DNA from 3 places in the Kitasatospora sp. NBC_00458 genome. Region 1 is predicted to be linked to each of the others. Evidence: predicted binding sites of a transcription regulator. Region 1 holds the regulator's gene; each other region holds the start of a gene.

What was found. Region 1 encodes HrcA, which represses chaperone genes, less so after heat shock. Its sites were predicted from a motif close to TTNGCACTCNGNNNNNCNGAGTGCNAA; they were not measured.
Region 2: groL (chaperonin GroEL) is a predicted target of HrcA. The motif match lies at 5,620-5,646, and genes of this name have one in related genera.
Region 3: OG550_RS21850 (FmdB family zinc ribbon protein) is a predicted target of HrcA. The motif match lies at 3,420-3,446, and genes of this name have one in related genera.

Annotation. Positions count from the first base shown of each region.
Region 1 covers NZ_CP107904.1:3,036,552-3,046,500, forward strand. Annotated here, with positions in the region: gene OG550_RS12020 (S41 family peptidase) at 1-2,708, opposite strand, end outside; gene OG550_RS12025 (16S rRNA (uracil(1498)-N(3))-methyltransferase) at 2,874-3,623, opposite strand; gene dnaJ (molecular chaperone DnaJ) at 3,715-4,860, opposite strand; gene hrcA (heat-inducible transcriptional repressor HrcA) at 4,936-5,970, opposite strand; gene htpX (zinc metalloprotease HtpX) at 6,231-7,151, shown strand; gene pspAB (PspA-associated protein PspAB) at 7,284-7,868, shown strand; gene OG550_RS12050 (DUF3097 domain-containing protein) at 7,899-8,732, shown strand; gene OG550_RS12055 (Uma2 family endonuclease) at 8,739-9,296, opposite strand; gene OG550_RS12060 (Uma2 family endonuclease) at 9,413-9,949, opposite strand, start outside.
Region 2 covers NZ_CP107904.1:5,069,200-5,079,148, reverse strand. Annotated here, with positions in the region: gene OG550_RS21165 (ABC transporter permease) at 1-2,324, opposite strand, end outside; gene OG550_RS21160 (ABC transporter ATP-binding protein) at 2,321-3,073, opposite strand; gene OG550_RS21155 (hypothetical protein) at 3,376-3,735, opposite strand; gene groL (chaperonin GroEL) at 3,842-5,461, opposite strand; gene OG550_RS21145 (cold-shock protein) at 5,900-6,103, opposite strand; gene OG550_RS21140 (ubiquitin-like small modifier protein 1) at 6,667-6,945, opposite strand; gene thrC (threonine synthase) at 7,021-8,301, opposite strand; SAM riboswitch class I at 8,319-8,454, opposite strand; gene OG550_RS21130 (glucosyl-3-phosphoglycerate synthase) at 8,604-9,635, shown strand; gene OG550_RS21125 (alpha,alpha-trehalose-phosphate synthase (UDP-forming)) at 9,685-9,949, shown strand, end outside.
Region 3 covers NZ_CP107904.1:5,232,448-5,242,396, reverse strand. Annotated here, with positions in the region: gene OG550_RS21860 (potassium/proton antiporter) at 127-1,614, shown strand; gene OG550_RS21855 (MFS transporter) at 1,968-3,320, shown strand; gene OG550_RS21850 (FmdB family zinc ribbon protein) at 3,458-3,763, shown strand; gene mscL (large conductance mechanosensitive channel protein MscL) at 4,442-4,861, shown strand; gene OG550_RS21840 (hypothetical protein) at 4,906-5,181, opposite strand; gene OG550_RS21835 (sigma-70 family RNA polymerase sigma factor) at 5,325-6,296, opposite strand; gene OG550_RS21830 (phosphatase PAP2 family protein) at 6,723-7,523, shown strand; tRNA gene OG550_RS21825 (tRNA-Arg) at 8,344-8,416, opposite strand; gene OG550_RS21820 (YhjD/YihY/BrkB family envelope integrity protein) at 8,613-9,515, shown strand; gene OG550_RS21815 (hypothetical protein) at 9,591-9,949, opposite strand, start outside.

The DNA of each region.
Region 1 (9,949 bases):
ATCTGCGCCCAGCCGGTGGTCTGCATGTCGGGGACGTGCAGGTAGCCGAGCCGCCCGCCGGACAGCTCCCGGACGGCGGCCCGCCGGCCGGTCACCCAGTCGTGGTAGCGCAGCGCCTCGTCGTCGGCGAGCGGGACCACCACCGGGTGCCGCCGGTCGGTGCCGTCCTTGCCGGCCACGGTCAGCTCGACCGGCTGCCCGGCGGTGCCCGCCAGCAGCGGCGCCGGGCCGGTCACCGGGTCGACCGGGCGGCCGTTGACCGCCAGCACGGCGTCGCCGGGGCGGATCGCGGCGCCCGGCGCGGCCAGCGGCGAGCGGGCCCGGGGGTCGGAGGACTCGCCGGGCAGGATCCGGGCGATCCGCCAGACCTCGCCGTCCTTGACCAGGTCGGCGCCGAGCAGGCCCTGCCGGCGGGCCGCCTCGGTGTGCAGGCCGTGCGGCAGCACGTAGGCGTGCGAGGTGCCCAGCTCGCCGTGCACCTCCCAGAGCAGGTCGACCAGGTCGTCGTGCGAGCCGATCCGCTCCACCAGGGGCCGGTAGCGGGCCAGCACGCCGGCCCAGTCCACGCCGTCGAGGTCCGGGCGCCAGAAGTTGTCGCGCATCAGGCGGCCGTTCTCGTCGAACATCTGCCGCCACTCGGCGGCCGGGTCGACGGTCACCCGCAGCCGGTCGAGGTCGACCTCGACCTCGTCGTCCTCGCCGGAGGCCTTGTGGTCGGCGGGCACGATCCGCAGCTCGCCCTCGTCCAGCACGGCGAGCCGCGTGCCGTCGCCGCTCACCGCGAACGAGTCCAGGCCGTCCACCAGCTGCTCGGCCCGGCGCTTGCGGAAGTCGAACCGCTCCAGCGCGGGGCGCGGCCGCTCGTCCTCCAGCGAGGCCGCCTCGTCGCCGAGCTCCCCGAGCAGCGGCACGCGCGTCCACAGCACGCCGTCCCTGGCGGCCCGCAGCGTGCCGAACCGGCCGCCCTCCACCGGGAAGGGCACGATCCGGTCGGCGATGCCGTCCAGGTCGACCCGGGTGACCGGCGGCGCGTCGGCCGCGCCCTCCTCGCCGTCCGCCTTCTTGGCCTTGGGCTCGTCGTCCTCCCCGCCGACCGGCCGGCCGGCCCGCCGCGGCCCGAACGGGGACGGCGTGTCGGCGGCCAGCGTGATCAGGTACGGGCGGCAGCCGTTCGGGAAGGACAGGTCGAAGACGTGCGAGTCGTAGACCGGGTCGAAGTTGCGCACCGAGAGGAACGCCAGGTGCCGGCCGTCCGCGGTGAAGGCCGGCGAGGTGTCGATGAAGCGCTGCGGGGTGGCCTCGGAGACCGTCCGGGTGGTCAGGTTGGCCAGCGCGATCTGGCGCAGCGACCACGGCCCGAGGGTCGGCTGGGACCAGGCCAGCCACGCCGAGTCGGGGCTGAACGCCAGGCCGCTGACCTCGCCGTCGGTGCTGTGCGCCAGCTCGTGCACGACACCGTCGGCCAGGGCCACCAGCAGGACCCGGCCGTCGTGCGAGCCGACCGCCAGCTGCTTGCCGTCCGGCGAGACGAGCAGCGACCGGACCCGGCCGAGCCGTCCGGCGGCCAGTCGGCGGCGCTCGGTGCCGAGGACGGCGGGCGCGTACTCGATCGCGTCCTCGCCCTCGGCGTCGGTCACCCAGACCACCCCCTGCCCGCCGTCCTCGCCCGAGCCCGGCACCACCCGGGCGAGCCGGCCGCGCACGCCCGGGGTCTCGTCCAGGACGCGGGCCGGGCCCTCCCGGTGGGTCAGCCAGTGCACGGTGCCGCGCACCACGACGGCGCCGGCCCGGCCGGTGCGGTCGGGGGCGGCGGTCTCCAGCCAGTGCGCGGCCGGCACCGGGCGCGGGCGGCGGCCGGTGCGCGGGCCCGCCAGGCGGACGTCGAGGCGGCGCGGCTCGGCACCGGCCAGGTCGTCCAGCAGCCAGAGGTCGCCCGCGGCGTGCCAGGCCACCCGGGTGCCGTCGGTGGTGGCGTTGCGGGCGTAGAAGCCGTCCGGGGAGGAGGAGTGGCGGCGCAGGTCGGTGCCGTCCGGGAGGCTGGACCAGAGCGCGCCGACGCCCTCGTGGTCGGAGAGGAAGGCGATCCTGGACCGGCCCGGTCCGCCCACCCAGAGCGGCGATTCGATGTTCCCGTCGAGCTCCCGGTGGATCCGCTCGAACCGGTCCGTGCCGATCCAGAGCTTGCCGGTCCGCCCGCCCCGGTAGCGCTTCCACCAGGCCGGCTCGACCCCGAACGCCGAGACCAGCAGCGCCCGGTCCCCGCCCGGCTCGAAGGACAGCCCGCCGACCGGTCCGTACGGCAGCCGGGCCGGCTCGCCGCCGTCCGGCGGCACCGCGAACGCCCAGGTGCGGCGCAGCGAGGCCTGCCCGGCGGCGGTGGTGGCGATCGGCCGGCCGTCCGGCGTCCAGCCGCGCAGCTGGGTCTGGGCGTCGCCCCAGTGGGTCAGCCGCCGGGACGGGCCGCCGTCGACCGGGACGACGTGCACCTCGGGCGCGCCGTCCCGGGTGGAGGTGAAGGCGACGTGCCGGCCGTCCGGGGAGAATCTCGGGCGGCGGACCGGGAGGTGATCGGCCGTCAGTCTCCAGGCCCGGCCGCCGTCCAGCGGGGCGAGCCACACGTCGTTCTCGGCGACGAAGGTGACCAGGTCGCCGTGCAGGTGCGGGTGGCGCAGGTAGGCGCCGGCGGGGATGGTTTCGGGTTCGCTCACCTCGCCAGCCTAGGCACCGGTGCCGCGGCCACGCCCGGTTTTCCGCCGACCGCGCCCCGGTCGGGGGACGGTCGGCGGGGGACTCCCGGACGGGGGCCGGGGGGCGGCTGCCCGGGCGGGCCCGTACCGGCCGGGGTCATCGCGTTCCGGCCCGGGCCGGGCGGCTCAGCTCCAGCGGCCGGTGCGTCCCAGCAGCAGGGCCCCGGCCGCCACCCCCGCCGTCGAGGTGCGCAGGACCGACGGGCCGAGCCGGAACGGCCTGGCGCCGGCCTCGGCGAAGGCGGCCAGCTCCTCCGGGGAGACCCCGCCCTCGGGGCCGACCACCAGCACGAGGTCCCCGGTCCCGGGCAGCACGGCCCCGGCCAGCGGCTCGGCCCCCTCCTCGTGCAGCACGGCCGCGAACGCGGCGGCGGCCAGCAGCGGGACCAGCTGCCGGGTGGTCACCGGGTCGCGGACCTCGGGGAACCGCAGCCGGCGGGACTGCTTGCCCGCCTCCCGCGCGGTGGCGCGCCACTTGGCGAGCGCCTTGGCGCCGCGCTCGCCCTTCCACTGGGTGATGCAGCGGGACGCCGCCCACGGGACCACCACGTCCACGCCGACCTCGGTCATGGTCTCCACGGCCAGCTCGCCGCGGTCGCCCTTGGGCAGGGCCTGGACCACGACGATCCGCGGCGCCGGCTCGGGCTCGCGGCGCACGGCCGCGACCGCCACCTCGACGGCGTCCTTGCCGTGCACCGCCGCGACGGTGCCGTCCACCCCGAGGCCGAGCCCGTCGGCCAGGGTGACGGCCTCGCCCGGCTCCAGCCGCTTCACGGCGGCCGCGTGCCGCCCCTCCGGCCCGTCCAGCCGGACCAGCGCCCCGGGAGCGGCGGCGGCGATCCGCTCGGTCTCGACGACGAACACGGGCGCGGTCATGGGGGTCTTCCTCCGGGGTGGGTCGGGCGGTGGAACGACGGCGCCCGGCGCCCCCGGACGGTTGTCGCGGGGGTGCCGGGCGCCGGAGCCGTCAGCGGCCGTTGAAGGCGTCCTTCAGCCGGGAGAACAGCCCCTGCTGCCCGGGCGCGAACTGGCCGGACGGCCGCTCCTCGCCGCGCAGCACCGCGAGGCGGCGCAGCAGCTCCTCCTGCTCGGGATCGAGCTTGGTGGGCGTCTGCACCTCGACGTGCACTATCAGGTCGCCCCGGCCGCCGCCGCGCAGGTGCGTGATGCCGCGGCCGTGCAGCGGGATCGACTGGCCGGACTGGGTGCCGGGCCGGATGTCGACCTCCTCCAGCCCGTCCAGGGTCTGCAGCGGCACCTGGGTACCGAGCGAGGCGGCCGTCATCGGGATGGTGACGGTGCAGTGCAGGTCGTCGCCGCGGCGCTGGAACACCGTGTGGCTGGTCTCGGCGATCTCGACGTAGAGGTCGCCGGCCGGGCCGCCGCCGGGGCCGACCTCGCCCTCGCCGGCCAGCTGGATCCGGGTGCCGTTGTCGACACCGGCGGGGATCTTGACGGTCAGGGTGCGGCGGGCGCGGACCCGGCCGTCGCCGGCGCACTCCGGGCACGGGGTCGGCACGACGGTGCCGAAGCCCTGGCACTGCGGGCAGGGGCGGGAGGTCATGACCTGGCCCAGGAAGGACCGGGTGACCTGGGAGACCTCGCCCTTGCCGCGACACATGTCACAGGTCTGCGCGGAGGTACCGGGGGCCGCGCCCTCGCCGCTGCAGGTGGTGCAGGTGACGGCCGTGTCGACCTGGAGTTCCTTGGTGGTGCCGAAGGCGGCCTCCTCCAGGGTGATCTCCAGCCGGATCATGGCGTCCTGGCCGCGCCGCGTCCGCGAGCGCGGTCCGCGCTGGCCGGAGGCCGCGCCGAAGAAGGCGTCCATGATGTCGGAGAAGCCGAAGCCCGCCGCGCCCGCGCCGAAGCCGCCCGGTCCGCCCGCGCCGCCGTTCGGCGACAGCGGGTCGCCGCCCAGGTCGTAGACCTGACGCTTCTGCGGATCGGAGAGCACCTCGTAGGCGGCGTTGATCTCCTTGAACCGCTCCTGCGTCTTCGGGTCCGGGTTGACGTCCGGGTGCAGTTCGCGTGCCAGGCGCCGGAACGCCTTCTTGATCTCGTCCTGCCCCGCATCCCGTCGGACGCCGAGTACCGCGTAGTAGTCCGTGGCCACCAAATGCTCCGCTTGTTCCGCCTGTAGAAGTGCTTGCGACTGGAACCACCGCCAGGGTCCTGGCGGTGGCCTTTCCTACGACTCGGCCAGGATCTGGCCCACGTACCGTGCCACCGCTCGCACCGCCCCCATTGTGCCCGGATAGTCCATCCGGGTCGGACCGATCACACCCAGTTTGGCCACGCTCTCGTCGCCCGAACCGTAACCGACCGAGACGACGGAGGTGGAATTGAGGCCCTCGTAGGCGTTCTCGCGCCCGATCCGGACCGTCATCCCGGCGTCCGCGGTCTCACCCAGGAGGCGGAGCAGGATGACCTGTTCCTCCAGTGCCTCCAGCACCGGCTGGATGGTCAACGGGAAGTCGTGGCCGAAACGGGTCAGGTTGGCCGTGCCGGCCAGCATGATCCGTTCCTCGTTCTGTTCGGCGAGCGCCTCGAAGAGCGTCGCCAGGACCGTCGCGACGGTCGGCCGGTCGCCCGCCTCGAACTGGGCGGGGAGGTCCTCCAGCAGTCCCGGGACCTCGGGCAGCCGCTGTCCGGCGGCCCGCGCGTTGATCCGGGCCCGGAGGTCCGCCAGGACGGTCTCGCCGACCGCCCCGGGGCAGTCCACCATCCGTTGCTCGACCCGGCCGGTGTTGGTGATCAGCACCAGCATCACCTTGACCGGGGCCAGCGCGACCAGCTCGATGTGCCGCACGGTGGAGCGGGAGAGCGAGGGGTACTGCACGACCGCGACCTGGCGGGTCAGCTGGGCGAGCAGCCGGACCGTGCGGGCGACCACGTCGTCGAGGTCGACCGCCCCGTCCAGGAAGTGCCGGATCGCGCGCCGCTCGGGCGCGCTCATCGGCTTGACCTCGGCGAGCCGGTCCACGAAGAGGCGGTACCCCTTGTCGGTGGGGATACGCCCGGCGCTGGTGTGCGGCTGGTGGATGTAGCCGTCCTCCTCCAGCGCCGCCATGTCGTTGCGGACGGTCGCCGGGGAGACCCCGAGGTTGTGCCGCTCGACCAGGGCCTTGGAACCGACCGGCTCCTCGGTCCCCACGTAGTCCTGGACGATGGCGCGAAGCACCGCGAGCTTGCGGTCGTCCAGCTGGCGGACCTCACCGGCCATGGGCACGCACCTCCGTCTTCACGCGTTGTCCGTTGTGACAAGTGTCCGTTTCGAGTCGCTTCGGACCGCTCTGGGAGGGCCCGGGCTTGGCACTCGGAACACACGAGTGCCAGAACCGTACCTGCCAGTGTAAGGCCCGGGTCCGACCTCAGGAACGGCCCGGCCGGGGTGATCCTGCCCGCAGTTCGCGGCGCGCGGGTGATGCCGCGGGGCCGGGCGGGTGGCAGCATCGGAAGCGAACGGCGAACGGAGGACCAGCGATGTCGACCTCGGGCCAGCACAGCCGCTTCGCACCGGACCGCGGCCTGACCGGCCGGATGGTCGGGACGATGTTCGTGATCGGGCTGCTGTACGTCGGATTCACCGGACTGCTGATCGTGCTGCTGCGCGGCGCCTGGCCGATCATCGTGCTGATCTCCGGCGGCCTGTTCGTGGCCCAGTTCTGGTTCAGCGACAGGATCACCGAACGCGCCATGGGCGCCCACCGCGTCACCCCCGAGCAGTACCCGCAGCTGCACGGCACCGTCGACCGGCTCTGCGCACTGGCCGACATGCCCAAACCCCGGGTCGCGGTCGCCGACAACGACATGCCGAACGCCTTCGCCACCGGCCGCAACCCGAAGAACGCGGTGGTCTGCGTCACCACCGGCCTGCTCCGCCGGCTGGAACCCGAGGAGCTGGAGGGGGTGCTCGCCCACGAGCTGTCCCACGTCGCCCACCGGGACGTCGCGGTGATGACGATCGCCGGCTTCCTCGGCGTCCTCGCCGGGGCCATGACCCGGATCGCCATGTACGGCGGGTTCATGGGCGGCGGCCGCAACAGCAACGACTCCAACGCCGCGCTCGCCGCGCTCGTCATCCCGCTGGTGTCGGTCGTCGTCTACGCGATCAGCTTCCTGCTGACCAGGCTGCTCTCCCGCTACCGGGAGCTGGCAGCCGACCGGGCCGCCGCCCAGCTCACCGGCCGCCCCAGTGCGCTGGCCTCGGCGCTCACCAAGGTGACCGGCCAGATCGCCGCCATCCCGACCAAGGACCTGCGCCAGGCGCAGGCCTACAACGCCTTCTACTTCGCCCCCGCGCTGAGCGCCCGGGAGACCGCCACCCAGCTGTTCTCCACCCACCCGACGCTGGAGAAGCGGCTGGAGCAGCTGGCGGAGATCTCCACCCGGCTCGGCCACTGACCGGCCGCCGACCGACCGCTGACCGGCGGCTGATCGGCCGCCGACCGGCCGCCGATCCGGCCGCCGGACCGCCTCCACCGAACCGCCTCCTCGTGAACCGCCTCCTCCGGGAGGGGAGGGAAAGGGACCACCGTGGGAATCCTGGACGCCCTGTTCGGCCGCACCAAGCCCGTCAGGCCCGACCTCGACCAGCTGTTCGGCGTGCCGTCCGCCGCGCTCACCCTGGAGGCGGCGGCCGGCTTCCGGCCCACCGGGGTCGGGTCGGTCTGCTTCGCCTCGGTGGAGGGCGGGGCGTTCGGCGAGGTCGAACGCCAGGTCCGGGCCCTCCTGGACGCCGACACCGAACGCGGCGGCGTCCCCGTCGAGGCCTCCAAGGACGCCTACGGCTACTCCTGGCTGCTGGCCCGGCACGCGCCCGGGGAGCTTCCGGAGCTCGTCAACGACCTCCACGCGGTCAACAGCGAGCTGGAGGCCAACGGCTTCGGGCCGCAGCTGCTCTGCTCGCTGGTCGCCTTCCGCAACGAGGCCGACCGGCCGCTGGCCCTGGTGTACCTGTACAAGCGCGGCACCTTCTACCCCTTCGCCCCGGTGCCCGGCGGCGGCGAGAAGCGCGACAGCCCGCTGGAACTGCAGGTCAACGCCCTGCTGGGGAACGACCTGCGGCTGGAGAAGGACCTCACCCGCTGGTTCCCGGTCTGGGGCGCGCCGGGTCTCTGACCCTTCGTCCGCCTTCCCTATAGTCGCTGCATGCGCAGCCGCCAGTACGGACCCGACCTGACCCCGCCGTGGAAGAGGCAGCAGCCCGCCCCCGAGGTCGCAGCCGAGCGCGACCTGGTGGTCGAGGAGGCGGCGAGCGGCTTCTGCGGGGCCGTGGTGCGCTGCGAGAAGACCGCCGAGGGGTTCACCGTCACCCTGGAGGACCGGTTCGGCAAGCACCGGGTCTTCCCGCTGGTGCCGCGCGGCTTCCTGCTGGAGGGCCGCGTCGTCACCCTGGTCCGGCCCGCCGCGGCCGCTCCGGCGCCCTCCCGTGCCCCCGGCCGCACCGCCTCCGGCTCGGTCGCGGTGCCCGGCGCCCGGGCCCGGGTGGCCCGCGAGTCCCGGATCTACGTCGAGGGCCGGCACGACGCCGAGCTGGTCGAACGGGTCTGGGGCGACGACCTGCGGATCGAGGGCGTGGTGGTCGAGTACCTGGAGGGCGTCGACGACCTGCCCGCGATCGTCGCCGAGTTCGCCCCCGGGCCCGGCCGGCGGCTCGGCGTCCTGGTCGACCACCTGCTCCCCGGAACCAAGGAGCACCGCATCGCCGCCCGGGTCACCGGCGAGGCCGTCCTCGTGGTGGGGCACCCGTACATCGACGTCTGGCAGGCCGTGAAGCCGTCCAGCGTGGGCATCCCGGGCTGGCCCGCCGTCCCGCGCGGCGAGGAGTGGAAGGAGGGCGTCTGCCGCCGCCTCGGCTGGCCGGTGGACACCCCCGCCGCCTGGAAACGCATCCTCGCCTCGGTGGACTCCTACCGGGACCTGGAGCCGGAACTGCTCGGCCGGGTCGAGGAGCTCATCGACTTCGTGACGCTGCCGGAGTGAGGCGGATCAGACGTACCGCTGGAAGTCGGCCGTGTCCAGCGTGACACCGAGCGCGTCGACCGGGACGGGATCGCCGAACTTGCTGGTCCGCTCGGACATGTAGCGCGGCTGCCCGGTCCCGGCACCCCCGTCCAGCTCGGTCAGCAGCACGCACCGCCCCTCGATCGGATCGACGATCAGGTAGGCGGGGATCACGCCCTCGGCGTACATCTCCCGCTTGGTCCGGTAGTCCCGGTCGACGCTGGTCCTGGACACGACCTCGACCACCAGGGTGACCGAGGGGGACGGCAGCAGTCGGCCGTGTTCCTCGACCGCGCCCCGTTCGAAGACGACCAGGTCCGGCTGCGGTTCACTGGTCTGGCCGGGGATCGCCAGGTCCTGCGTGGTGAGCGGACGCCACCGGTCGTAGGGAATCTGGTGCTGGATCGCCAGGACGATGAGGTTGTGGACCATGTCCGGCCCCGCCATCATCACGATTTCCCCCCGGATGAGTTCGGCCTTGAAGCCCTCCGGAACCTCAAGGTTCTCGAAGATCCCTGTCACCCGGTCATCGATGGCGGTCATCGCACGCTCCCTCCGACGGCTGGCACCACGTTAACGAATATCAGTCCACCAGGTCACGCACGACCGCGTCGGCCAGCAGGCGCCCCCGGAGGGTGAGGACCGCGCGACTGCTGGCTTCATAGCGTTCCGAAATCTCCGGTGTCGAGCGTGATGCCCAGGCGTTCCAGCGGAATCGGGTCGCCGAACTTCGTGGTGCGCTCGGACCAGTAGTCCGGCACGCCCGAGGCCGTCGACGCCATCGGCTCGGTCAGCAGCACGCACTGCCCCTTGATCGGATCGACGATCAGATAGACCGGAATCGGCCCTCCCGCGTACATCTCCCGCTTGACGTGGTAGTCGCGGTGGGCGCTGGTCCTGGACACGACCTCAACAGCCACCGTCACCGCTGGCGCGGGGATCAGCCGCCCGGGCCCCTCGACCGCGCCTCGCTCGATCACCACCAGGTCCGGCTGCGGCTCACCGGCCTCGCGGGGGAACGCCACGTCCTGCGTCTGGAGCCGGTGCCAGCGGGCGCGGGGGATCTGGTCGACGATCGCCTCGACGATCCAGTTGTGGACCATGTCCGGCCCCGCCGTCATCACGATTTCCCCCCGGATGAGCTCGGCCTTGACACCCTCCGGAACCTCAAGGTTCTCGAAGATCCCTGTCACCCG
Region 2 (9,949 bases), 2.0 Mb from region 1:
AACGGGACGATCCGCGCCACGGTCGCCTCGGCCCGCTGCTGCTCCTTCGGGGTGGGCGCGGTCTCCGGCAGCCAGACCGACCCGGCCGGGCGGGCGTCGAGGGCGGCCTTCCGCACCGCCTCGGGGCTCATCAGCGCCGCGCCGAACCGGGCGGCCTCCGGGTTCGCGACGAGCACGGCCTCGACGCCGACCTCCCGCCGGTCCGGCTTCGGCACCTCGCCGGGCTGGAGCGGAGCCGCCCCGGCACCGCCCTGCATGGTCAGCACGGCCTGGCCGTCGTGCAGGTAGGCGGGGTCGAAGACGACCGTCTTGCCGGCCGCCAGCGCCTCCTCCGCCGTCCGGTCGTGCAGCCCGAAGAGGTTGTGCAGGACGGTCGCGTCCCCCGCCAGGGTCCGCGCCCGGGCCATGCCCGGCTCGGGCCGGCCGGTCCCCTTGAGCAGGACGCTGGAGGAGCACTCCGGGCAGAAGACGTAGACGACGTCGTACACGTCGGCGCGGGCGCCGAGGCCCGGCAGGTCCTTCTCGACACCGCTGCGCAGCCGCGCCAGCTGCGGACTGTCCGCCTTGAGGGCGGCGTCGACCACGACGGCGCCGATCGGGGCCGACGGCCGGTAGTCGGCGCGGTCCTGCGCCTCGGTGCCGGTGGTGTAGACGCCGACGGCGACGGCCCCGGCGACGGCGGCCAGCACGGCGGCCACGGCCGGTGCGGTGCGGCCCCGGTGGCGGGCCGAGTCGCGCAGGGCGAGCCGGGGCCCGAGCGGCAGCCGGCGGGCCAGCCGGCCGAACAGGGCGATCAGCATCGGGGTGAAGAGCAGCAGGCCCAGTTCGGCGGTGGCCGCGCCGGCGAGCACCGAGAGCGTCCGGGCGCTGAAGGTCCCGACCACCGGCATGCCGCCGGTCTCGTAGGTGCCGACGCCGTAGAGCGCCACGGCCGCGCCGGTGCCGACCAGCAGCAGGCCCAGGACGGGGACCCAGCGGCTGGGGGCGGTGACGGTGTCCCGGCCGGTCAGGCCGGCCACCACGTCGCGGCGGGCGGCCTGGACGGCCGGCAGCACGGCGGCCAGCAGTGCGGTGAGGACACCGACGCCGCCGATCGCCAGCAGGTCGAGCGGGGCCAGCGCGAAGTGCCCGAAACGGCTGCCGCCCGCCTCCTCCGCCCAGGGCCGCACCGCGGCGACCAGGACGGTGCCGAGTCCGACGCCGAGCGCGGCGCCGGCCAGCCCGAGCACCAGTCCGGCACCGAGGACGACGGCGCGGACGTGGCCGCGGTGTCCGCCGGCTGCGCCGATCAGGGCGAGCTGGCGGCGCGAGCGGCGGGCGCCCACGGCGAACGCGGGGCCGGCCAGCAGCGCGACCTCCAGCAGTGCCATCCCGACGACGGTGACGAGCACGACGGTCCGGTCGTCGGAGGCGGACGCGACGCCCGCCCACGCGTTCTGCCGGTACGGGACGGCGGACGGGTCCGGCGGGTCGAGGGTGACGGCCCGGGAGGTGACGGTGAAGCCGTACCGGTTGAACTCCCGGACCTCGTCCCAGTCGAGCCGTTCGCCGGCCGGCAGCCGCACCAGCCACTGCTCGGGCGGGGCGCCCTCGTCGGTGCCGGACGCGGTCAGCCCCGGGGTCCCGGCCGGTGCGAGCGCCGCCGTGAGCGGGGCGATCACCTCGCCGGGCCGGCCGATCAGCTCCACCTTGCCGAGGTCACCGGGGTGCTCGACCACGCCGGTCAGGGTGAACGGCGCGTCCACGCCCTTGAGCGTGGTGGAGTCGCCGAGCCGCAGCCCCGCCTCGTCGAGGAAGGCCCGGGTGGCGGCGGCCTCGTGCGGCGCGGCCGGCGCCCGGCCGTCGACCAGGTCGAGCCGGCCGGACCAGACCGGCGTGGTCAGGTCGGCCTCGGCGGTCGCGGTGGTGAGGAGGCCCTCCCGGGTCGAGGCGCTCACCTCGGGCCCGGGGGTGGCCGGCAGCAGGACGGTGCCGCGCGGCAGCAGCTCGGCGGCCAGGGTGGCCGGGGCGGTCCCGGCGGCCCGCTGCTGCTCGGCGGTGGACCCCTCGGCGGCCGGCAGCACCCGGACGCCGTCCTCGGCGACCGGGGCCTGTTCGACGGAGCGGCCCGGACGGTAGGCGGTGAGCAGGGCGTCGCTCTCGCCCATCACCCGCTCGACCCGCTCGCCGGGGGTGAGCTGGCCGCTGCGGTAGACCACGTCGGCGCCGGTGACGCCGAGGACGGGCAGCGCGATCATGGCGACGACGAGGGCGCTGCGGCCCTTGGCTCGCAGGGCGTCGCGGCGGGCGATGCGCAGCGCGACGCGCAGGGCGGGGAGTCTCATCGGCCGGCCCCGTTCCGGCTGGACAGCTGCAGCAGGGTCTCGGCGTCCCGGCCGATGCTCTCGTCGACGATCCGGCCGTCGCGCAGGAAGACGACGCGGTCGGCCCAGACGGCGTGCCGGGGGTCGTGGGTGACCATCATGGCCGCGGCGCCGGCGTCGCAGCGGGCGCGCAGCACCCCGAGGACGGCCTCGCCGGTGGCGGAGTCGAGGGCGCCGGTGGGCTCGTCGGCGAGGACGAGGCGGCGGTCGCCGACCAGGGCGCGGGCGATGGCGACGCGCTGCTGCTGGCCGCCGGACATCTCCTCGGGGAAGCGGTTCGCGAGCTCGGGGATGCCGAGTTCCTCCAGGGCGGTGAGCGCCTCGCGGCGGGCGGCCCGCCCGGAGGTGCCGTCCAGTTCCCGGGGCAGCGCGATGTTCTCGGCGGCGGTGAGGGCCGGGATCAGGTTGTAGTCCTGGAAGACGTAGCCGACCGAGCGGCGGCGGAGGGCCGCGAGCCCGGTCCGGTTCAGCCCGCCGAGTTCGACGCCCTCGACCACCACCTGCCCGCCGGTGGGCCGGTCGAGACCGCCGGCCAGGGTGAGCAGGGTGGACTTGCCGGAGCCGGAGGGCCCCATCACGGCGACGAACTCGCCCGGGTGGACGGCCAGCTCGACGCCGCGCAGCGCGTACACCTGGACCGATCCCTGTCCGTGCACCCGGATGACGTTCCGCAGGTGCAGGACGGGTCGGGCGGAATCTGGCTGGGACATGGTTCTCCCCCTCGTTTCGCGGGGGCGGGCGGCCTCGCGGCCACCGACGCCCTACATACCGAGTATGTATACATCGCCCGAGGGGGATGACTCAAGTATCCGGCATAAGTCGGTAGACTACATATGCAGATGCACGACCACACCACGACAGGGGCCCCGACCAGCGAAAAGCCGCCGCCGCACCCGGAGGCGCGACGGCGGCGAAGGCGAGGAGCGAGGAGCGAGGAGCGGAGCAGGTGGAGCGGCGGGCGAGGCGGGCGAGGAGCAGCGCGACGGACGGCGCGCCCCGGGCGGACCGGACGTCAGGCGAGCCGCCCGACGGGCGCCACCACCGCGCCCTGCTTGCCGCAGACCCAGTGCGGCTCCGGCCCCAGCTCGGGCTCCACGCCGAGCGCGTGCGGGTCGCCGTCCGCCGCGCACTCGGCGCAGAGCGGCCAGCGCCCGTAGTTCTCCAGCAGCGCGTCCTGGACGTCCTGGGCCACCAGCCCGAGCACGTACTCGGTGCCGTCCGGCCACTGCTCCAGCCACCAGCGCCGGTGTGTCACGGCCTGCTCGACCAGCGACACCACGGCGGCGTCCGCCACGTCCCGTGCGGTCAGGTCGGCCAGGATCAGCGCCCGTGCGGTGTGCAGCGCCGTCTCGATGTCGTCAGTCGAAGCCATCGGCCCATTCTCCCAAACCCGGGGGCACGCCCCCGCACAACGCCGCACGGGCGGCCCCCCGGAGGGAACCGCCCGTGCGAACGAGGAACCGTCCGACCCCGGAGGATCAGAAGTCCATGTCACCGCCCGGCATGCCGCCGCCGGCAGCCGCAGCCTTCTCCGGCTTGTCGGCGATGACGGCCTCGGTGGTGAGGAAGAGCGCCGCGATGGAGGCGGCGTTCTGCAGCGCGGAGCGCGTGACCTTGGCCGGGTCGATGATGCCCTCGGCGATGAGGTCGACGTACTCGTTGGTCGCGGCGTTCAGACCGTGGCCGGCGGGGAGGTTGCGCACCTTCTCCACCACGACACCGCCTTCGAGGCCGGCGTTGGCCGCGATCTGCTTGATCGGGGCCTCCAGCGCGATCTTGACGATGTTGGCACCGGTGGCCTCGTCGCCCTCAAGCTCCAGCTTGTCGAACGCGACGGCGGCCTGCAGCAGGGCGACGCCGCCACCGGCGACGATGCCCTCCTCGACGGCGGCCTTGGCGTTGCGCACCGCGTCCTCGATGCGGTGCTTGCGCTCCTTGAGCTCGACCTCGGTCGCCGCGCCGGCCTTGATGACGGCCACGCCGCCGGCCAGCTTGGCGAGGCGCTCCTGGAGCTTCTCGCGGTCGTAGTCCGAGTCGCTGTTCTCGATCTCGACGCGGATCTGGCTCACGCGGCCGGCGACCTGCTCGCCGTCGCCGCCACCGTCGACGATGGTCGTCTCGTCCTTGGTGATGACCACCTTGCGGGCGGTGCCCAGCAGGTCGAGGCCGGCGCTCTCCAGCTTCAGGCCCACCTCCTCGGCGATCACGGTGCCGCCGGTGAGGATGGCGATGTCCTGCAGCATGGCCTTGCGGCGGTCACCGAAGCCCGGGGCCTTGACGGCGACGGACTTGAAGGTGCCCTTGATCTTGTTCACGACCAGGGTCGACAGGGCCTCGGCCTCGACGTCCTCGGCGATGATGACCAGCGGCTTGCCGCTCTGCATGACCTTCTCCAGCAGCGGGAGCAGGTCCTTGACCGAGCCGATCTTGGAGTTGGCGATCAGGATGTACGGCTCGTCGAAGACGGCCTCCATGCGCTCCAGGTCGGTGGCGAAGTAGGCCGAGATGTAGCCCTTGTCGAAGCGCATGCCCTCGGTGAGCTCAAGCTCCAGACCGAAGGTGTTGCTCTCCTCGACGGTGATGACGCCTTCCTTGCCGACCTTGTCCATGGCCTCGGCGATGAGCTCGCCGATCTGGGTGTCGGCGGCCGAGATGGAGGCGGTGGAGGCGATCTGCTCCTTGGTCTCCACGTCCTTGGCCTGGGCCAGGAGCTGGTCGGAGACGGCGACGACGGCCTTCTCGATACCGCGCTTCAGGGCCATCGGGTTGGCGCCGGCGGCGACGTTGCGCAGACCCTCGCGGACGAGCGCCTGGGCCAGCACGGTGGCGGTGGTGGTGCCGTCACCCGCGACGTCGTCGGTCTTCTTGGCGACCTCCTTGACGAGCTCCGCACCGATCTTCTCGTACGGGTCTTCGAGCTCGATCTCCTTGGCGATGGAGACACCGTCGTTGGTGATGGTGGGGGCGCCCCACTTCTTCTCCAGAACGACGTTGCGACCCTTGGGGCCGAGCGTGACCTTCACCGCGTCGGCGAGCTGGTTCATGCCACGCTCAAGGCCGCGGCGAGCTTCCTCATCAAAGGCGATGATCTTGGCCATCTGAAGTGGTCCTCCGGGACACGGTCGACTGCTCGGACCAAGGGGTGCCCGCGACGGACGGCCCTGGTATGCGGGGGTCCCATTCCCCTACCGCTCCCTGGGGCCTCACCGACCCGGTCCGCTTATCACTCTCAAGCTGTGAGTGCTAACGCCAATGATTAGCACTCTGGGTGGGCGAGTGCAAGCCCAATCGGCGATCCGCGAGCCCCGGCGAACCCCTCCGCCCGCCGCCCCGGCCACCCCCGCGCACCGCGCCCGCGGCCGCTCGACACCGCGCCCGCGGCCCCGCCGCACCGCCCCGACGGCCCCGCCCCGGCCGCCCTCCGACCGCGGCCGGGCACGCCGACGGGCCCGTACGGCGAGTGCCGTACGGGCCCGTCGTGAAGCGAGAGGTGCACCAGCCGATGGGCCGAGCCGAACCCCTGGGTGTCGGAAAGGTCAGACCGCCGCGCGGACCATGTCCGCCTGCGGGCCCTTCTGCCCCTGAGAGATCTCGAACTCGACCCGCTGGCCCTCCTCAAGGGTGCGGTAGCCGTCCATCTGGATCGCGCTGTAGTGGACGAAGACGTCCGCACCACCGTCGACCGCGATGAAGCCGTAGCCCTTCTCCGCGTTGAACCACTTGACGGTGCCCTGAGCCATTCCGAACTCCCCTAGTGCTGTGCTGGCCCTTCACGCGCCCGCAGGTCTGCGGGCCCGGGTCTGGTTGGAGGCCGGCCCGGGGAACCCCCCCTGGACGCAGCCGTGCACGCCGCAATCCCCCGGGCGCCGCCGGAGGACATCCGGCGAACGGGCGATTGCGTCGACCGCGGCTGAATGTATCCGGATCGACGCCCTCTGCAACAGGGTCAAAGGTTGGGAATTCCCCGGGACAATCGGGGGACAGTCCGGGAGCAATCGGAAGGAAAGCCGCCTTTCCTCCCGGACATAGCGGACGGAATGCCCGAAATCCACTCCAGAATTCTGACACCGGCCTGACATGTTTCCCCGCCGCGGCCCGGTCGCCGGTCTCAACGACCGGACGGTCGGCGGCGGTACGGGTGCGGGCGGATCGGGTCGCGGGGAGAGCGGGGAGGGGTGGCGCTGTTCCCGGTACAGCGACACTTTACTCCGACTCGGACAGAAAATATTCCCGCCAAAATACGACCGGCCGTCCGCGGCACGGAATTCCGTGCTGCGGACGGCCGGGAACGGCGAAAAGGCGCTCAGCAGCCGCCGGCCACCGCCGGAATGATCGAGACGCTCGCGCCGTCCTTGATCTCCGTCGCCAGGCCCTCGGCGAACCGCACGTCGTCGTCGTTCACGTAGACGTTCACGAAACGGCGCAGCTTGCCGGTGTCGTCCAGGATGCGCGCGGCGATCCCGGCGTGGTTCTTCTCCAGGTCGGCGATGACGTCGCCCAGGGTCGCGCCCTCGGCGGCCACCTCACTGGCGCCGCCGGTGTAGGTGCGCAGGATGGTCGGGATGCGGACGTTGGCGCTCATGGGGGTCATCTCCTCGTTGCGGGGGGGCGGGGCGGGGCTGGGACGGCGGCGGGCGCAGGGCCCGGAACGGGCCGGTCAGGCCGACGCCAGGCCGGCGTCGCGGAACGAGGCCAGCGTCGGCCGGATCACGGCGGTCATGCCGGCCTCCGAGACGGCGTCGAGCGTCTTGAGGCCGTCGCCGGTGTTGATCGCGACGGTCTCCTTCGACGGGTCCAGCTGCCCGGTCTCGACGAGCTTCTTGAGCACGCCGACGGTCACCCCGCCCGCGGTCTCGGCGAAGACGCCCTCGGTGCGGGCCAGCAGCCGGATCGCCGCCACGACCTCCTCGTCCGTCACGTCCTCCACCGCACCGCCGGTGCGCCGGGCGATGTCGAGCACGTACGGGCCGTCGGCCGGGTTGCCGATCGCCAGCGACTTGGCGATGGTGTCCGGCTTGACCGGCCGGATCACGTCGTGGCCGGCCTTGAACGCCGCCGACACCGGCGAGCAGCCCGCCGCCTGGGCGCCGAAGATCCGGTACGGCCGGTCCTCGACCAGGCCCAGCTTGATCAGCTCCTGCAGACCCTTGTCGATCTTGGTCAGCTGCGAGCCCGAGGCGATCGGGATCACGATCTGCTCCGGCAGCCGCCAGCCGAGCTGCTCGCAGATCTCGTACGCCAGCGTCTTGGAGCCCTCGCCGTAGTAGGGGCGCAGGTTGACGTTGACGAAGCCCCAGCCCTCGCCGGCCGGGTCGCCGATCAGCTCGGAGCAGAAGCGGTTCACGTCGTCGTAGTTGCCCTCGATGCCGACCAGCTCGCCGCCGTACACACCGGCCATGACGACCTTGCCCTGCTCCAGGTCGTGCGGGATGAACACGCAGGACTTGAAGCCGGCCCGGGCCGCGGCCGCGCCCACCGCACCGGCCAGGTTGCCGGTCGAGGAGCAGGAGAGGGTGGTGTAGCCGAAGGCCCGCGCCGCCTCGATCGCGCACGCCACCACACGGTCCTTGAAGGAGTGGGTCGGGTTGCCCGAGTCGTCCTTGACGTGCAGCTGGGCGGTGAACCCGAGCTCGCGGCCCAGGTTGTCGGCCTTCACCAGCGGGGTCCACCCGGGGTTCAGGTTCGGCTTGGTGGCGACGTCGGCGGGCACCGGCAGCAGCGGCGCGTACCGCCAGATCGACGCCGGACCGGCCTCGATGCGCTTGCGCAGCTCCTCCGCGCCCTCGCTGCCGAACTCGTAGGCGATCTCCAGCGGGCCGAAACACTCCACACAGGCGAAGCTGGGGCCGAGCGGGAACCGGGTGCCGCACTCGCGACAGGACAGCGCGGCGGCGGGGCCGAGGTCAACGGTGACGGGTGCGGCGGTGTCGATAGCCATGATGGCGGAGGCCTCTCTCCTCATCTTCCCCGTGACGCGGTCGCGCCACAGGCCGGAATTGGCACCTGTCCCGCCGGGGCCTGTCGAAGACAGCCGCGCGAGAAGGTTGCCGGGACGTCGACGGGCCGTTCCCTCAGTCCCTCTGGATGAGCTCTGTGAAGTTGTGGTCGTGCTCAGCGGAGACCCCGGCGTGCGAAGGTCCGACCGCTGTACGAAGACTGTAACCGAAGGCGTCAACCCCGAACGGGACCGTCCGCCACGCGAGATGACCCGTCCCATCCGAACCCGCCGAGGAGAGAACAGTGCCCGCCGAACCGATCCCCGAGCTCCTCCCCGAGACGGCGTCCTGGCTGCGCCGGCGCTCGTGGAGCGCGGCCGACCGCCCGGTGGACCTCCTGCTCGCGGCCAAGCGCGCCCTGGGCCCGGCCGGCACGGTCAGCGTCGTCCTGCCCGCGCTGGACGAGGAGGCCACCGTCGGCGACATCGTCCGCATCATCCGCCGCGAGCTGGTGGAACGGCTGCCGCTGGTCGACGAGCTGGTCGTGGTCGACTCCGGCTCCACCGACGCCACCGCCGCGGTCGCCGCCGAGGCCGGCGCCACCGTGTTCCACCGCGACGCGATCCTCCCCCGGCTGCCCGCCGCCCCCGGCAAGGGCGAGGTGCTCTGGCGCTCGCTGCTGGTCACCCACGGCGAGATCGTCTGCTTCGTCGACGCCGACCTGCGCGAGTTCGACCCCGCCCTGGTCTCCGGCATCATCGGCCCGCTGCTCACCGACGCGCACATCCAGCTGGTCAAGGCCATGTACGACCGCCCGCTGGCAGTGGCGCCGGGCGACTCCGCCACGGGCGACGCCGCCGTCATCCCCTCCGGCGGCGGCCGGGTCACCGAACTGGTCGCCCGCCCGCTGCTCAACCTGCACTGGCCGGAACTCGCCGGTTTCGTCCAGCCCCTCGGCGGCGAGTACGCGGCGCGCCGCTCACTGCTCGAACGCCTGCCCTTCCCCACCGGCTACGGCGTCGAACTCGGCCTGCTGGTCGACGCCCTGGAGACGGCCGGACTCGACGCGCTCGCCCAGGTGGACGTCGGGGTCCGCCACCACCGCCACCAGGACGGCCAGGCCCTCGGCCGGATGGCCGCCACCATCTACCGCACCGCCCTCGAACGGCTCGACCGCACCCACCGGCTCAAGGCCTCCGCCGACCTGGTCCACCCGCTGCTCACCCAGTTCACCCGCGACCCGGAGACCCGCGCCTTCACCGCCCACACCCACCCGGTCACCGCCACCGAACGCCCCCCGATGCACACCGTCCCCGAATACGCCACCCGGCGTTAGGGCCTCCCCGACGGGTTTGCGGCCCGGACCCCCCGGCAACCAACCAACCATGGGCGATCTCACGACCGAACGTTCGAATCCGACCGGCACCGCCCCCGTCCTGGTGGCGTCCAACCGGGGACCAGTGTCGTTCGGCACCGCGGACGACGGCACGCTGACCCTCCGCAGAGGGGGCGGCGGCCTCGTCTCCGGCCTCTCCGCCATCGACGACCCGGACGCCGTCTGGGTCTGCGCCGCCCTCTCCGACGCCGACCGCCGGGCCGCCCGGGAGGCCCCCGACGGCCGCCTCGACCGGGCCGGCCACGACGTCGGCG
Region 3 (9,949 bases), 2.2 Mb from region 1:
TAGACTGCGTAACGATCCGCAAGGGGAGTAATCGGGGTGCCCACCCCGCCCCCGCCGATCGAGCGCCCCCGGCCTCACCGCCACCAGACACCCCGCCCGCCCGCTGCCAGCCCGAGGTGCCCCTGCGTGAACGTCGACCACCTGAACCAGCTGCTCCTCGAATTCTCCGTGATCCTGCTGGTCGCGGTGGCCGCCGTGCGCATCTCGACCAAATCAGGGCTCCCCAGCCTGCTGATCTACCTCGGCATCGGCGTGGCGCTCGGCCAGAACGGCCTGGGCATCACCTTCAACAACGCCGAGCTCACCCAGGTGCTCGGCTACGCCGCCCTGGTGGTGATCCTGGCCGAGGGCGGACTCAAGACCAACTGGCGCGAGGTCAGGCCCGTGATGCCGGCCGCCACCGTCCTCGCCACCGTCGGCGTCGGCGTCAGCGTCTTCGTCACCGCCGCGGGCGCGCACTGGCTGGTCGGCCTCGACTGGCGGACCTCGCTGCTGCTCGGCGCGATCGTCTCCTCCACCGACGCCGCGGCCGTCTTCTCCGTCCTGCGGATGGTCCCGCTGCCGCAACGGCTGACCGGCCTGCTGGAGGCCGAGTCCGGGTTCAACGACGCGCCCGTGGTCATCCTGGTCGTCGCCTTCGCCACCACCGGGGAGCTGGACTCCTGGTACGTGCTGGTCGGCACCATCCTCGCCGAGCTCGCGATCGGCCTCGCGGTCGGCCTCGCGGTCGGGAAGATCGGCGCGTACGGCATCAAGCACGTCGCCCTGCCGTCCTCCGGCCTCTACCCGATCGCCGTCATGGCGCTCACCGTGCTCGCCTACGCCGGCGGCGCGCTGCTGCACGGCTCCGGCTTCCTCGCCGTCTACGTCAGCGCCGTCATCCTGGGCAACGCCAAACTGCCGCACGGACCCGCCGTCCGCGGCTTCGCCGACGGCCTGGCCTGGATCGGGCAGATCGGCATGTTCGTCCTGCTCGGCCTGCTCTGCACCCCCGAGACGATGGGCTCGGCGGTGGTGCCCGCACTGGTGATCGGCGCGGTGCTGGTCTTCGTGGCCCGGCCGCTCTCGGTGGTGTTCACCCTCACGCCGTTCCGACTGCCCGTCCGCGAACAGGCCCTGCTGAGCTGGGCCGGCCTGCGCGGGGCGGTGCCGATCGTGCTCGCCACCATCCCGATGGTCTCCGGGACGCCGATGGCGCAGGAGGTCTTCAACATCGTCTTCATCCTGGTCGTGGTGTTCACCCTGCTCCAGGGCCCGACCCTGCCCTGGGTCGCCAAGTGGCTGCGGATCGGCGAGGGCTCGATGGGCCAGGACCTCGGCATCGAGTCGGCGCCGCTGGAGAAGCTGCACGGCCACCTGCTGTCGGTGGCACTGGCACCGGACTCCCGGATGTCCGGCGTGGAGGTCGGCGAGCTGCGGCTGCCGGCCGGCGCGGCGGTGACCCTGGTGGTCCGCGAGGGGAGCAGCTTCGTGCCGGACAAGGAGACGGTGCTGCGCGGCGGGGACGAGCTGCTGGTGGTCACCACGGACGAGGTCGGCGAGGCGGCGGAGCGGCGGCTCCGGGCCGTGGACAGGGGCGGCAAGCTGGCCGGCTGGCTGTACGGGCGGGAGTGAGCGCTCCGGGGTGCCGGGCCGACGTTCCGGCTATGGGACGTTCGGCCGGCATTCACCTTCGATAGGCAGGACAGCTTTGGACATGCCCTGTATTGTGGAGGGAAGCGCGCCATCTACGCGCGTATAGCTACTCTGGATGACACATCCCCAGCATCTGCCTGATGCAGAGTTGGCGCGACCGCTCGGCGGCCGCGGTCCGACCCGCGGTGACCCCGCCGGCCGGCCCGGTATCTACCCCGGTCGACGCGCGAGAGGACGACTCTCGGCGCCGTCGGGGCTTTTTCATGCCCTGCCGCGCTACCAGGCAGCAGGAAGGACCGACCGTGACGGCCCGCCGAACGGTCGACGACGCCATGCCCGGGCAGGACCTGCCCGCCGCGCCCGAGGACCGCGCCGACACCGCCCCCGCCCGGGTCGGGTACGGCGCGCTGCTGCGCACCCCCGGAGCCTGGACGTTCCTCGTCCCCGCCTTCGCCGCCCGGCTCCCCTACGCGATGCTCAGCCTCGGCATCCTGCTGCTGATCCGCGACACCCACGGCTCCTACGGCACCGCCGGCACCGCCGCCGCCGTCTCCGCCGTCGCCCAGGCCCTGATCGGGCCGCAGACCGGCCGGCTGGCCGACCGCTTCGGCCAGGCCGCCGTCCTGGTGCCGACCGTGCTGGTGCACGCCGTCTCGGTCGGTGCGCTGATCGCGCTGGCACTCGGCCACGCCCCGGTCTGGAGCCTCTTCCTCGCCGCCGCGGCGGCCGGTGCCTCCGTGCCGCAGATCGGTGCGATGGTCCGGGCCCGCTGGGTGGCCAAGCTCTCCGCGGAGGGCGCACCGCCGGCCAAGCTGAACACCGCCTTCGCCTTCGAGTCGGTGACCGACGAGTTCACCTTCGTGATCGGCCCGGTGCTGGCCTCGGCCATCGCCGCCACGGTCAACCCGGCGACCGGACTGATCGCCGAGGCCGCGCTCACCGTCGTCGGCGGGCTCGCGTTCGCCGCCCAGCGGCGCACCGCGCCCGCGCTGCACCCGCACGTTCCGGGCGCCCGCCGGGTCTCCGCCCTCGCCTCGCCCGGGGTCAGGCTGCTGGCCGGCGCGTTCCTGGGCGTCGGCACCGTCTTCGGCGCGATGCAGGTCTCGGTGGCCGCGTTCACCGAGTCGGTCGGACGGCCCGGGGCCAGCGGCACCGTGTACGGGATCTTCGCCGGCGGCTCGATGCTGGCCGGGGTGCTGTACGGCATGGTCGCCTGGCGGCCCGCCGCCCGGCACCGCATGCTCGCCAGCTACGCGCTCCTGGTGCTGGGGTGCTCGACGCTCTGGGCGATGCCCGACCTGGTCTCGCTGGCGGTCGCCGGGCTGTTCTGCGGCCTGGCCATCGCGCCGACCCTGATCACCGGGTACACGCTGGTCGAAACGCTGGTCGAGGACGGCGCCAAGACCGAGGCCTTCACCTGGCTGACCGGCGCCATCGGCCTGGGCCTGGCGGTCGGGTCGATGGTGGCCGGCCAGCTGGTCGACGGGAACGGGCCCTCGGCCGGGTTCCTGGTGCCGGTGGCCGGCGCCGGACTGGGCCTGGCCGCGCTGGTCGCCCTGCGGGGGCTGCTGGTCGCGCCCTCCGCCGGAGCCGGGGGCGCGGTGGCCGCCGGTGCGGGCACCGGGTCCGGGTCGGGCACCGGCACGGCCGTCGCTCCGCAGCTGGTGGGCGCCGCCAAGGGCTGAGCGCCGGGCGGGGCGGGCGGCGTCCCGGCGACCGGCCGGACTCATCTCACACCCGAGTCGCTGGACTGATCCAGCGGAATGCCGCATCATTGACCATCGTTAGCACTCATCAGGCGAGAGTGCCAGGAGGAAGACAAGTGCCCACGTACCAGTACCAGTGCACCGAGTGCGGCAACGGCCTGGAGGCGGTGCAGAAGTTCACCGACGAGCCGCTGACCACCTGCCCCGACTGCGAGGGACGCCTTCGCAAGGTCTTCTCCGCCGTGGGCGTGGTCTTCAAGGGCTCCGGTTTCTACCGGACCGACAGCCGCTCCTCCTCCAGCAGCTCGGTGAGCTCGTCGTCCACGTCCTCGTCGGCGTCGTCCTCGTCGTCGACCCCGGCCCCGTCCTCGTCCTCGGGCGGCTCCGCCCCCGCCGCGAGCCCGGCTCCCGCGGCAGGCTGACCTCCGCGACAGCGACCGGACCCGGCACTGCCGGACCGCCGGACTGCCGGACTGCCGGACTGCCGGACTGCCGGACTGCCGGACCAGATCATCGAACGGCCCGTCGAACCCGCGAGCATGCGGGTGCGGCGGGCCGTTCGCATTCCCGGATTTCCGACGCTCCCCCGAACGGCCCATGCATTCACACGTCCGGGCGACACGTGTCATCCACAGCCCCCGGTTATCCACAGGCTGAGGACAAAGAATCCCGCCCGTCGCGCGGGCGGCCCAGAGTGTGCGTCACGAGCAGCCGACCCGAGGCCGACCGGAGACGGACCGGCCGGGGGTCGGCACCCTGCGACCACCGGTGGTGCCCATGCCGACCAGAAGCCCCTCCCGCCCGCTGCCCCTCCCGCTCCCTCCACTGCCCGCGCCGAGCGTCCCACCGCGGCAGCCGGTGCCGTCGTTCCCGCCGATCAGGCAGGGAGGCGGGCGCGGGCACCGGTTCCGGCAGGCGCTCCGGCACCGCCCCGGGGTGCCGCTCCTGCTCCTGCTCGCCGCGGCCGCGGCACTCGCCCTCGGCCCCGCGCGGGCGGGTCTCCCCCCACCCGGGACGCCACCCGTCGACCGAACGGGTTGTCAATCGGAGGGAGCGAAAGATCACCCGTAACCGGAAAACGACTTCGTCGTTCACGCGGCATGAAAGGCTTCAAAAAATTCCTGTTGCGTGGAAATGTCGTCGAGCTGGCCGTCGCCGTGGTCATCGGCGCGGCTTTCACCAACGTCATCAACGCCTTCGTCAAGGGCGTGATCAATCCGATCGTCGGCCTGTTCGGAGCCAAGGACCTCGCGTCCTACAGCTCCTGCCTCAAGGGCCCCTGCGAGCTGGGCGCGAACGGTGAGGTCGCGTCCGGGATCCTCATCCTCTGGGGCAGCGTGCTGAGCGCGGTGCTGCAGTTCCTGATCACCGCCGCCGTCGTCTACTTCTGCCTCATCCTGCCGATGACCAGGTACACCGCCAACCGCAAGACCCTGGAGGAGGTCCAGGCCGAGGCCGAGGTCAAGGAGGTCACCCTGCTCACCGAGATCCGCGACGCCCTGGTCTCCCAGGCCCGCTGAGGCGCAGCGACCGGCGCCGGCCGCCGCTCAGTCGCCGTCGCCGCTCAGTCGCCGTGGTGCGGCGGGCGCTGGCTCAGGTACCAGTCCAGCCCCCGTCCACCGCTCTCCCCCGCCCCCGGGCGGCTGCCCCAGCCGGCGTCGGTGTCGTCCCGGGACTGCTGGTCCAGCGGGTCGCGGAAGACCAGCCGGGCCCGCTCCGGGGTGCGGGCCCCCGTCCGGTCGTCCCCGACCTGCTCCCGCCCGTCCTCCGCCGCGGTGTCCGTCCGCACCTTCTCCACCGACCCGTCTCCGCCGTCCACGCCGCTCACACCGTCACCCATGCCGTCCGCCGCCTTCGTCGATCCCCCGCCCGCCCCTACAGCCTAGAAGCCCCGCCCCCACCACCGCCGCCACACGGACGTGGGCCCGGTGCGGAGCGCTCCGCACCGGGCCCACTGGGCCCCGGCCCTCCGGCCGACGGCCGTCACGCCGCCTCGAAGCCCGCGTGATCGGCGATCTTCTTCAGCTCGGCCAGCGCGTGCTTCTCGATCTGGCGGATCCGCTCCCTGGTCAGTCCGTGCTGCTTGCCCACCTCGGTCAGGGTGCGCTCGCGGCCGTCCTCCATCCCGTACCGCGACCGGATGATCGAGGCCGTGCGGTCGTCCAGCCGCCCGATCAGGTCGTCCAGCTCCTCGCGGCGGAGCATGACCATCACGGCGTCCTCCGGGGAGGTCGCGCCGGTGTCCTCGACAAGGTCCCCGAACTGGGTCTCACCCTCGTCGTCGACCGACATGTTCAGGCTGACCGGGTCGCGCGCCCAGTCCAGCACGTCCTTGATCCGGGCCTCGGTGGTGTCCAGCTCGGCCGCGATCTCGGACGGGTCGGCCTCCCTGCCGAGCTCCTTGGACTTCTCCCGCTGCACCCGGCGGATCCGGCCCAGCTCCTCCACCAGGTGGACGGGCAGCCGGATCGTGCGCGACTGGTCGGCGATCGACCGGGTGATCGCCTGCCGGATCCACCAGGTCGCGTAGGTGGAGAACTTGAAGCCCTTGGCGTAGTCGAACTTCTCGACCGCCCTCACCAGGCCCGCGTTGCCCTCCTGGATGAGGTCCAGCAGCGGCAGTCCGCTGCGCGGGTAGCGCCGGGCGACGGCCACCACGAGACGGAGGTTGGACCGGATGAAGACGTCCTTGGCGCGCTCGGCGTCCTCGGCTATCGCCTCCAGCTCCTCGCGCTTCATGCCCGCGGGAAGCCCGTCCTCCTCCAGCAGGTGCTGGGCGTACACGCCGGCCTCGATCCGCAGCGAGAGCTCGACCTCCTCGGCGGCATCGAGCAGGGGCGTCCTGGCGATCTCGTCGAGGTACATGCCGACCAGGTCACGGTCGGCCTCAAGGTTGGTCGGGCGGGCCGCGCGAGTCCGGTCGGCCCTGTCGCGAACGACGGCACGGGTGGCCATGCTTGCTCCCTTTGCTGGTGTTGCCGAGGTCTGCCTGCCTGCCCGGAGAGGGCAAGAAGTGCGGGCCCGCAGGGCCTCACACGTAACGATCCAACGAACAGATTCCGGACAACATTCCCAAGTCGCTCAGATTCTTCCCGCGATGCAGTATCCTGCCGGTTTTCACCCCACCATCGAACGGAGGGTGACCGACCGGGCACCGGAGGTGCCGTTTCCGTGGCGGCCGGCCTTCCGTCGGACACGCTCCGGCACCGCCCACGGCGCACGCCCGCGCGCCTCCCCCTTCCGTGAACCCCCGGGCCGCCACCCGCGTTCCCGCGCGCGTGGCACCCGCCCCCCGGCGCACGCAGGTCCTCCGCACAAAAGATGCCAAATCGCTATCGGCTGCGCGCTCGATCGGCACGACCTGCTGGGAAGGTGTCAGCCATGCACCTGACCAACAGCTCGCCCACCATCACCCCGCGTGATCGCCACCTGCTCCGGCACACGGCACTCGCGGTCGGCTGTGCCGCGCTGTTCGCCGTCCTGGCAGCCCTGGTGCAGACCCGCTGGCGCCCGCTCGACCGGTTCGACCACGGGCTGGTGGACGGCCTCCACCGCTACGCCACGGAGCACACCGTCTGGACCGCCGCGGTGCAGATGCTCTCCAACATCGGCGGCACCGTCACCATGCGCACGGTGCTCGGGCTGGTCGCGGTCTGGCTCTGGCTGATCGGCGCCCGGGTGCTGGCCGGCTGGGTGGCGGCGCAGACCCTGATCGGGTGGGGCGGCCTGTGGGTCCTGAAGCTCTCCTTCGGGCGTCAGCGACCGGCCTTCCCCGATCCGGTCTCGCACGCCGGCGGCCCGGCCCTGCCCTCCGGCCACGCGATGGCCTCCGCGATCACCTGCGCCGTCCTGGTCGGCCTGCTCTGGCACCGGGTCCGCCGCGCCGGGAAGATCACCGCCTGCTCGGTCTCCGCCTTCACCGTCCTGGCGATCGGCTTCACCAGGGTCGCCCTCGGCGTGCACTGGCCCAGCGACGTCCTCGCCGGCTGGCTGGCCGCCGGCATCGTCCTCGGCACCGTCACCGTCGTCATCGAACTGTCCCGCCCCGGCGCCCTGGCCCGGGACGTCCGCCGGGTGGACTGGCGCACCCGCCCCCGGGTCCAGCGCGTCCTCGTCTCCCCCACCGACCTCCCCCAGGACGCCGAGGAGCCCACCGGCCACCCCGACAGGCTGATCCGCTGACCCCCCTTCGCCCCGAACCCGCCGCCGGCCCGGGCCCCCGGCCGGCGTGACCCGCTCCGCGGTGGCCCCCCGACAGGACGCACCGACAAGACGCACCGACACCCCGGCGGTGAGCTGCGGGGCCGTCGAGCCCGGCATCCCCCGAACACCTCACCCGCCCGCCCAGTCCGCACGTCCCGTCCGGAACCGGTCGAAGGCGGAGGGGGGACGCTCGGCTCCGCCGAGCCGATCGGCTCGGCGACGTCCCGGCGACGACCCGGCGGCTCAAGAAGCATCACCGCGCGCCAGCGGGGACGCCTCGCCGCGCCGATCGGCCACCGGCCCTGGGAATCGCTCTTGGGAATCGGCCCCGCCCAGGGCCGGGCACCGCCCCGCGCCCACATCCGCGGGGGCGGCTCTCGCGGAGCCCTGCGGAAGCGGCTCGGGATGTTCCGGCCCCGCGCTCGCGTGGATGGCTCACGCCGCCTGGCCAACGCCGTGTGGGCGGCTCATCGGCCCCGTCCTCGGGGACCACACCTCCCGTGGCCTCGTGCAGTGCTTCCAGGAGTGGCCCGACCCCGCGCTCGGGGACCCTCGCGAGGCGGGTCGACCGCCCGGGAGCCCGGGCCGGGATCGGGAGACGGCCGCGGCCGGGACCGTGCCCTCACCGACCGCACGGGCACGACGGTCCGCGGGGGGGGCCAGCGGGCAGGCTCCGCCGGGAGCCTCGGGTACGGCGGTGGCACGTCATCGGCACGGGAGGACCGGCGGCCGGGCAGGAGAAAGGCCCAGGCCGGAGGGAGTCACCCTCCGGCCTGGGCCTCTTCTGCGTTCTCCGCTGTGCCCCAGGCAGGATTCGAACCTGCGACACCGGCTTTAGGAGAGCCGTGCTCTATCCCCTGAGCTACTGAGGCGAGGAAGACCGCTGACAGCCTAGCGGATCTGCAGGCGGAGGGGTGGCGGGGTGGGTGGACCGACGGGAGGTCAGACCGTCGGGGCGGATCCGGAGCAGGGGGCGGGGCCGGCGGAGTGTCTCCGCGCCGCCCGGATGCGTGCTCCCCCGGACCGGGCGATCATGGTGCGCAGCGACCAGGTCGGGAGGACGAGCCCGTGAGCGAGCAGCCGACCGGCCGGAAGGCCCGGCGGAGGGCGCGGTGGAAGGTGCGGTCGGCGGAGCTGGCCGGATACGCGCGCGAGCTGCCCGTGCACGTGCCGCTGGTGGGCCGGGCCGTCCGCCAGCTGATCCGGGTCAACCTGCTGGACTGCGCGACCCGGCTGGCCGCCCAGGCCTTCCTCAGTGCGCTGCCGGCGCTGTTCGTGGTGGCGGTCTTCACCCCGGCGGCGGTCCGGGACGGCGTGGTGCAGTCGCTCCGCAAGGAGCTGGGTCTGCAGGGCGAGGCGGCGCAGACCGTCCAGCAGCTGCTCGGGACCGGCCACGAGCAGGACACCGGCTTCGGGATCCTCGGCGCGGCGGTGACGCTGCTGTCGGCGACCGCGCTGAGCCGGGCGATGCAGCGGGTCTGTGAGCGCTGCTGGGAACTGCCGAAGTCGGGGACCAGGGTGGCGGCCTGGCGCTGGCTGGTCTGGCTGCTGGTCTGGCTGGTCACCCTGGTGCTGCAGACCCCGGTCCGGGACGGCTTCGGCCTGGGTGCCTGGCTGGGGATCCCGCTGACCTTCCTGGGCGGGACGGCGATCTGGTGGTGGACGCAGCACCTGCTGCTGGGTGCCCGGGTCCGCTGGCTGCCGCTGCTGCCGGGGGCGCTGCTCTGCGGGGCGGTGTCGGTGGGCCTGGGGGTGGCCTCGCGGGTCTACCTGCCGGGCGCGATGACGCGCAGCATCGGCCAGTTCGGGCCGTACGGGGTGGTCTTCACCGGCTTGTCCTGGCTGATCGTCATGTTCACCGGGCTGACGCTGGCGATCGCGCTGGGCCGGGTGCTGTCCGAGGAGGAGCCGGTCGCCGAGCTGCTGGGGTCGCGCACCGAGCCCGGCCACTGGGGCGGGGCACGGTTCTGAACCCCGGGCGGGGCGGGTGGGTCCCGCTCCGCCCGGGGCGTCGCCCAGGAGGCCAGGAGGCCGGGGTGTCGGGGGTCAGAGGGTGCGGGTGAGCCGGGAGAGGATGGACGGCGGGTTCAGGTCGGCCTGGAGCAGTACCGGGATCTCGACCCGGTTGTCGCCGTCTCCCGAGCGCAGCACGCCGACCCGGTCGCCGGCCTTGGCCCGGTGGCCGACCTTGAGCGGGTCCAGCACGAGGGTCGCGGTGATGCCGGGGAAGCCGGCCACCGTGAGGTCCTTGCCCGCGACGACCGGGACGGTGCCGCCGAGCCCGTCCTCGACCCGTCCGAGCACCTCGCCCTGCTTGGCGAGGCTCTGCCCGGTCAGTCCGTTCTGGGCGGCCTGGATCTGCTTGGCGCTGACGTTCTGGACCACCTTGAGGATGCTGGGCTCGG